Regions from separate parts of the Gracilibacillus saliphilus genome, predicted to be linked through region 2. Evidence: predicted binding sites of a transcription regulator. Region 2 holds the regulator's gene; the other holds the start of a gene.
The links. The regulator CtsR, encoded in region 2, represses protease genes until heat stress. The targets are predictions, from matches to a motif close to ATGGTCAATAAAGGTCAAACA.

Region 1: the regulator CtsR is predicted to act here: its motif matches at 2,226-2,246, upstream of GHT08_RS08290 (ATP-dependent Clp protease ATP-binding subunit).

What each region holds. Positions count from the first base shown of each region.
Region 1 covers NZ_WJEB01000006.1:37,487-41,900, reverse strand. Annotated here, with positions in the region: gene GHT08_RS08300 (DNA-3-methyladenine glycosylase family protein) at 1-563, shown strand, start outside; gene GHT08_RS08295 (tetratricopeptide repeat protein) at 560-1,906, opposite strand; gene GHT08_RS08290 (ATP-dependent Clp protease ATP-binding subunit) at 2,325-4,414, shown strand, end outside.
Region 2 covers NZ_WJEB01000030.1:79-4,492, forward strand. Annotated here, with positions in the region: gene GHT08_RS16500 (GNAT family N-acetyltransferase) at 164-1,345, shown strand; gene GHT08_RS16505 (MgtC/SapB family protein) at 1,457-2,152, shown strand; gene GHT08_RS16510 (CtsR family transcriptional regulator) at 2,276-2,740, shown strand; gene GHT08_RS16515 (protein-arginine kinase activator protein McsA) at 2,753-3,295, shown strand; gene GHT08_RS16520 (protein-arginine kinase McsB) at 3,292-4,368, shown strand; gene clpC (ATP-dependent protease ATP-binding subunit ClpC) at 4,370-4,414, shown strand, end outside.

The DNA.
Region 1 (4,414 bases), on a different contig from region 2:
TGTTTGAAGCCTATCCAGCAACACCATTGATTCGAGAATTTGATCCGTTTAGTAATTTGGTTAAAACGATTATTCATCAGCAACTAAATATGGCGTTTGCCCAAACGTTAACCGCAAGATTTGTGACAACCTATGGCGAGCAAGTTGACGGTGTTTGGTTTTATCCGACAGCTGATAAGGTAGCAACCATTCCTTATCAGGAACTGCAAGATATGCAATTTAGTAGGCGAAAAGCAGAATATGTTATTGATACCGCGAAGAAAATTGTTGCAAAAGAGCTCAATCTAACTTCATTTTATGACAAAAGTGATCAAGAAGTGATGCAACAATTAACTAAAATTCGCGGAATTGGCGCATGGACCGTCCAAAATTGGCTGATGTTCTCACTGGGTAGACAAGACCTTTTTCCATCGAGTGATATCGGCATTCAAAACGCATTAAAACTTCATTTTGGCCTGGAAACTAAACCAACTGCAGCCAAACTTGACGAATGGAATCAAGCATGGAAACCTTACCGATCTTATGCGGCCATGACGTTATGGCGCAGTATTGAAGAAGGTTAAGAAGGTATGTTGACCATTAATTGTTTATATGTGTTTGCTTGTTCCTTATCTCCCTTTGCTAAATAGCTTTTGTAAAGGTATTGAATCGGAGCAGGATCTTTGGGCGCTAATTCCATTTCCCATTCAAAACAAGCAATTGCTTGGTCATACTGTTCGAGATCAAAGTAGATTTCACCTAAGGCAAATTGCTGGTCTGGATTATCTGTTAATTTTTCCATTTTCCTTAACTTCTGTATGATTGGTAGCTCTGTATCTTGTAGTGATGTGATGATTTCGTTTAAAGGGAGATGCTGCAATAACTTTTTGATCGTTAAATGGAGAACTCTTTCCAGCTGTGCAGTATCCTCTTTGTATAAGGTCAGTAAAGTTTCTAATAAGGGCTGATAATCCTTTGCTAATTGCTCGGTAGAAACAGCGTCAAGTGCCTTCTCGAACAGTTTTCGATCTTCAATTGCTTCGTCATGGTGAACATAGTACCGTAATATGGCTTGATAACCATCCAGCTTTACGAGCTTTTCAATGATTTCTTTTGGTTCAGGATATTCAACTAATAGTTGTTCCCATAAGCTAATTTGCTCTTGTTTAGCAAGCTGTTCTTGGGCTAACTCATCGATTTTTTCTATAGCCTTTAAGGATGAACAATTCGTGTATAGGAGGCAAAGTTGATCAAATTTTCGATTATCTATATGATATTGTTGGATCATAGAATTTATGACAGTGTTAGGGAAATTTTGCTCGAAATAAACAGATTCTAAATAGAGAGGGTCTGACCATTCGATTGAAAGTTGATCAATGTTTTGGTATTGGTCTTTATATTTTTGGAAGTCAAAATGATGTAGCATATCTTTGGCAAACGTGTCGTGTGGACGTACTTGCCCATAGTTGACAAGAATTCGGAATGCTTTCTTTAGCTGACCGTTTCTTCGGTAGTTGTAAAATGTCTTCTTGCAAAGGGCCTGGATCTTCTTTTCATTGACATAGTTATCGAACATCGCCAGTACATAGAGCATTTCTATTTCGTTATATTTGTTAGTTAGTTTTTGTACCATTTGATTATTGGAAGTAAGGCGATATGCATGGTCTTCATTAAGCAGTGCTTTAGTTAATGGATGATCAGCAGAAAATGTATGGCCGTGTTGGAGAGCATTTTTTAGAAAGGATTGCAATCGTATAGAAGTCGTTTTTTTTGCGTTAATATAGCGGTCTTTGTAAAAAAATAAATAATAAGATTGATTTTTTTGACCGGTAGCTTCTACAATTTTTGCTTGTTTATATATGGTCAATTGTACTACATCAAAACGCATTGTCTTTTTATTATGCATTAGCTCGATGGTTGTCATCAATGAAACAACTCCTTTTTATTACGGATTAATTCTAGTGTAGCATAAATCATCTGATGGCAAAAGAATGTTGTGAATGTAAATTCTTTGTAATGATTTCTTGCAAAGTATAAGCAGTTGTCTCGTAGTATGATATGATGAACGAAAAGCTCACTAGGAGGATCTCTGTGATAAAAGAAATTTTATGGTCGATACTCTTAGCCATATTGCTTGTGTTTATTCCTTTCGGTACTGTGATATAAAAAAATATAGAAGAAGCGTACAATCTACTTTTGTGGGTTGTTTTTTTATTTGTTAACAATTTTTTTGAGCAAAGATCTTGAAAGTCAAAAAAGGTCAGATTATAATAATAGACAAGTAAAGGTCAAATATAGTCAAAGTCAAAATTGACCTTAATAAAAAATTGAAGGAGGAATAACAAATGAAATGCCAACAATGTGGTATTCATCAAGCAACGATAAATGTAAACCTTCGATTTAATGATCAAACCGAATCTTTACATGTTTGTGAATCATGCTTTCAAGATATAAAAAATCAAATGAAAAATCCATCTGGTATGTTTGGGGGACAAGACTTTGAAAACTTCTTTGCCGGAGGAGCAAATGGCTCCAACCAAGCACAAGCCAAAACACATACAAGACAAGGCAGAAAAGGTAATGGTCTTTTAGATCAATTAGGTAAAAACCTGACAGATGCAGCAAGAGCAGGACTAATTGACCCAGTCATTGGACGTGACCAAGAAGTTAAACGTGTGATTGAAACGTTAAACCGTCGTAACAAAAACAACCCGGTCTTAATCGGGGAACCTGGTGTTGGTAAAACGGCAATCGCAGAAGGATTAGCCCTAAAAGTAACAGAAGGAAACGTGCCAACAAAACTATTGGACAAAGAAATTTATATTCTGGATGTGGCGTCATTAGTCGCGAATACCGGAATTCGTGGCCAATTCGAAGAGCGTATGAAACAATTAGTATCCGAACTTCAAGAACGTCAAAACGTCATTCTTTTTGTTGATGAAATTCACTTGCTTGTAGGTGCTGGAACGACAGAAGGTTCTCAAATGGATGCCGGAAACATCTTAAAACCAGCATTGGCACGAGGCGAATTACAATTAATCGGTGCAACGACATTAAAAGAGTACCGTCAAATTGAAAAAGATGCAGCATTAGAGCGTCGTTTCCAGCCTATTATGGTAAAAGAGCCATCATTAGATGAAGCAGAGCAAATTTTGCAAGGCTTGAAAGAACGCTATGAAAAATATCATCAAGTAAGTTATTCTGATGAAGTATTACATGCTGCCGTTACGTTGTCTAAACGTTATATCCAAGACCGCTTCTTACCAGATAAAGCTATTGATTTAATTGATGAAGCAGGTGCACGTCTCAACCTTGATGTAAGTGAGTCAGATCACGAAGCATTGCAGAAACGTCTTGACGAAATCGGCCAAGAAAAAATGGAAGCAGCTGAAAAAGAAGACTATGAACGTGCAGCTAACTTAAGACATCAAGAAATCAAACTAGAGAAAAAATTAGCAGAAACAAAAGAAGCACCAAAGGCAGAAGTAACAGTCGAAGATATTCAATTAATCATTGAAGAGAAAACCGGAATCCCAGTTCGCAAAATCCAGGCAGACGAACAATCTAAAATGAAAAACTTAGCGGGCAACTTAAGCCAGAAAGTAATTGGCCAACAAGTTGCAGTTGATAAAGTAGCCAAAGCAGTTCGCCGCAGTCGTGCTGGTTTGAAATCTAAACATCGTCCAATTGGTTCCTTCCTATTTGTTGGACCAACTGGTGTAGGTAAAACAGAATTAACAAAAGCATTAGCTGAGGAACTGTTTGGTACAAAAGATGCGATGATTCGCCTTGATATGAGTGAATATATGGAAAAACATACCGTATCAAAAATTATCGGTTCACCACCAGGCTATGTAGGACATGAAGAAGCAGGACAATTAACAGAAAAAGTTCGTCACAATCCGTACAGCTTGATTCTGTTAGATGAAATCGAAAAAGCACACCCAGATGTACAGAACATGTTCCTGCAAATCATGGAAGATGGTCAGCTAACTGATAGTCATGGCAGAACGGTAAGTTTTAAAGATACCGTAATTATTATGACAAGTAATGCCGGTACCGGGGTGAAGAAAATTACGGTTGGCTTCAACAGTGACAACAATGAAGCTGTTTCAACACTAGAAAACTTAAGCAGCTATTTCAAGCCAGAATTCTTGAACCGTTTTGATGCGATTATTCCATTCAATGAATTAGAACAAGAAGATCTACTGGAAATTGTAGACCTTATGATCGCAGAATTAAGCGAGCAATTAGAAGAAGCTGATCTTACCATTACCGTAAGTGATGAGGCGAAGAAATTCCTAGCTGATAAAGGCTATGACCCTCGCTTTGGTGCACGTCCACTACGTCGTGTCATCCAAGATAAAGTAGAAGACGGCATCACAGATCTTGTCTTGGAAGAAGAGGAAGTAAAACAAATAGAGATCGTGTTTGA
Region 2 (4,414 bases):
ATACGTAACGATCCCTTCCATATCACGGAAGTGCTCTTTAGATTTAAACAGGAGAATATTTACACACTTCAGGTTAGAAGACAAAAGTTTGTTAAAATTTATTTATTTTTGTGACAGGACATAATATATATAATAGAACAAAACCAAAAAAGGAGTAATGTAAATGAACCATATATCGAAACTCAATGAAACGTACTATGGAGACATAATGGATTTATCACAATATGCCTTTCAATATAGATTGTCAGAAGAAGAAATAGCAGCGAAGAAAGAACAAATGAGCAATCATACTGTATGGGGATGGTTGGAAAATGAACAATTGGCTGCGAAGGTTCATGTTGTTCCCTTAAAAGTATGTATTCAAGGTGAAATAATGAAAATGGGAGGTGTTGCTTCAGTTGCATCATGGCCTGAATATCGCAGAGGCGGAAAAGTGAAACAACTGCTTAAGAGAGCGTTACAGGAAATGAAAACGAAAGGGCAAATAATCTCCTATCTACATCCATTTTCTGTACCATTTTATCGAAAATATGGCTGGGAAATAACCTTTGACAAAGCAGATTGTAAAATACCAATTCGAAGCTTAAAGAAACGTTGGGATGGGATTGGATTTGTAAAAAGAGGTAATAATAATGATCAGACAATATCAATGTTAGAAAATATATATACAGAATATGCGAGTGCGTTTACAGGTCCATTAGCCAGAGATCAACATTGGTGGAAACATCGGATTCTTAACAAAGATGACTTTATAGCGATTGCATATCATGATGATCATACACCAGAAGGATATATAGTATACAATGTAAAAGATAATATTTTTACAGTTAAAGATATTGCATTTTCAACCATAAATGGCCAGAAGCTACTGTTACAATATATGCATGATCATGATTCCATGGTGGACGACATAGTTGTTAGTTTACCAACTAACGATGGAATTATGCTTTTAGTTGAAGAGCCTAGATTTGAACAGAGGGTAACACCTTATTTCATGTCTCGTATTGTCGATGCAGGAGCATTTCTTAGACAATTTCCATACAAGAAATCAGATTATTTTTCTACTTTTGCTATTCATATAGAAGATGAATTTCTTCAGGAGAATACAGGGGTATATCAGTTATCCATGAATGATCATGATGAGATGAAAATTGATCAAGTAGATAATCAAGATTCCTTACCAACGGTAACAATGAACATACAGCAAATGGCACAGATTTTTCTTGGTTATAAACGCCCTTATGAATTATCACGATTAGAACTGTTGGATGGTGATCAAAAAGCTATTGGACAGTTGGAGGAAATCATTCCAACCAGTCATACATACTTTCCTGATTTCTTCTAAGATAGGTCGGTTTTCTGTCCCTCAGTACATTTCTGTGTTGTTTTATAAATACAGGGTATATGGTTGGTATCAAGATTTATAAGTATATATAAATGTAAAGGGGGGCTTTTTATGTGGGATCAACTATTTGATGCGGAGTTTGTAGAGTCTGTTACAAAGCTGATGATATCGCTTTTTTTATCAGGATTGATTGGTTTTGAGCGGGAAGTAAATAAACATTCTGCTGGCTTTCGAACACATATATTAGTAGGAGTCAGTTCCTGCTTGATGATGCTTTTATCTGTTAATGGCTTTCAACACTTTATTGAAAATTACCAGAACATTCAATTTGATCCAGCTCGTATTCCTTCCTATGTCATTAGTGGTATTGGATTTCTAGGGGCAGGTACAATTATTGTCCATGGAGGTACGATTAGAGGTCTGACAACAGCTGCATCTATTTGGGCAGTTGCCGGTCTAGGGTTGATTGTTGGTATTGGTATGTATAAAGAGGCTTTAGTGACAACATTGATCATTCTAATTAGTTTAGTTGTCTTGAATAAATTTGAAAAAAGGCTACACCGTAAGAGTCATCATATTGTCTTCGAAGTGAAGCTTTCTAAGGGAAAAAATACTTCAACATTCCTTAACCGTGTACAATCATTTCCGATTGAAATACGTGAATTTGATATTTCTAATGAAAGTACCGATACAACAAAAATTAAAATGTATATTGACGCCATTCATCAGAAAAAACGTGAAAATTTGTATGAATGGTTATTAGAGCAGGAAGAAGTAAAAAAGATTAAAATCCGTTTTCGTTCATAAGGGTTTGAGAGACAGCAAGAAAGGTTATAATAATGAAGACCAAATAGTTTTCAATAAGACCAACTTACAGTATAATAAATATATATAGTCAAATATAGTCAAAGTCAGATTGGAGGAGGGAAAATGCGTAATATTTCAGATATTATTGAAGAATATTTGAAAGAGATCATGCACAGTAACCAGCATAAAATCATTGAGATAAAGCGAAGTGAAATTGCTGATCGCTTTGAATGTGTACCTTCTCAAATTAATTATGTCATCAACACGCGGTTTACTTTGGAAAAAGGGTACTTAGTAGAAAGTAAACGTGGTGGTGGGGGCTATATCCGCATTAGTCGCATTACCAATGAAGATAAAGCAAAATTAATAGACGAGATTATTGAAATGATCCAACCTAAGATATCACAGCAAAAGGCGGTCAATATATTAGAGCGTCTCTTGGAAGAAGAATTAATTACCGAACGGGAAGCAAAATTAATGGTTGGTGCGATTGATCGTAATACCCTCTCATTTCAATTGCCAATTCGGGATGAGATTCGTGCCAGAATTTTATCAGCAATGCTTAATGCCTTAAAATATCAATTTTAGGAGGTGTACGGTATGGAATGCCAAGAGTGTAAACAAAATCCGGCAACCGTTCATTTCGCACAAGTGATAAACGGTGAGAAAACAGAAATTCATGTTTGTCAGCAATGCGCAAAAGAAAAGGGTTATGTGTCACAAGAAGAAGATGCCTATTCACTACACCACCTTTTATCAGGACTGTTCAACCCCAAACCTAATGCAATAAATCATCAGTCACATAAAACAGCAGGTAAAGAATTACAATGTGAGAAGTGTGGCATGACGTATCAACAGTTTGCTAGAATTGGGAAGTTTGGGTGTGCATCTTGCTATCATACATTCTCTGAACATTTAAATCCGCTCTTTCGAAAAGTGCATAGTGGTAATACTGCCCATGAGGGGAAAGTACCAAAACGCGTAGGGTCCGATATTTATCAACGTAAAAAGTTGCGAGATTTAAAAGTGAAATTACAGCAAGCAATTGCAGAGGAAGCTTTTGAAGAAGCAGCTAAAATTCGCGATGAAATAAGGTCATTAGAGAAGAATCTAAATCACCACGAGGAGCGTGATGATTCGTGAGTTTAGAGCAATTTATCAATGAAGCGATTAGTCCATGGTTAAAAGAGGACGGTCCTGACAGTGATATTGTCATGAGCAGTCGTGTTCGTTTAGCGCGAAATTTTGAGCAGTCCCCTTTCCCATTAATTGCGGATGAAAAGCATATGGAGAATATTCTTTATTTTATGGAAAAGGAATTTAATCACCGCTCTTATTTACAATATAAAGATTTAGAATTTGTCAAAATGGCTGAGTTAAAGCAGGTAGAAAAGCAAGTATTAGTGGAAAAACATTTAATAAGTCCACATTTAGCTGATAAGTCGAAGCAAGGTGCTGCACTTATTTCTAAAAATGAACAAGTATCGATCATGGTTAATGAAGAGGACCATATTAGAGCTCAATTATATTTTCCAGGTTTTCAATTAGAAAAAGCTTTGGAACAGGCGTTTCAATTAGATGACTGGTTAGAAGAAAAAATAGATTATGCCTTTGATGAAAATAGAGGATACCTTACAAGCTGCCCTACGAATGTGGGTACGGGGTTAAGAGCATCTGTGATGATGCATTTACCAGCACTTGCGATTACGCGTAAAATCAACCGGATGATCCCTGCTATCAATCAATTAGGTCTAGTAGTTCGTGGTATTTATGGTGAAGGCAGTGAAGCTTTAGGTAATATTTTTCAAATTTCCAATCAGGTAACATTAGGACGGTCTGAAGAGGATATTATCGAAGATTTGAAAGGTGTTGTCGATAAATTAATTGAGCATGAACGACATGCTCGGAAATTACTGATGGAGCAATCAGAACTGGAATTAGAGGATCGAGTATTTCGTTCCTATGGCATATTGCAGCATAGTCGGATTATCGAATCAAAAGAAACAGCAAAATGCTTATCTGATGTCCGACTAGGTATTGATTTAGGATTCATCCATCACATCTCTAAATCTATTCTGAACGAATTAGTTGTCTTGACACAACCGGCATTCTTACAACAATATGCGAAAAAAATGCTGACACCGAATGAACGCGATGTTTTTCGAGCGTCCTTAATTCGGGAACGCTTTACATTGGAGCAAAAGGAGGAATATTAAAATGATGTTTGGACGATTTACAGAAAGAGCGCAAAAAGTTTTGGCA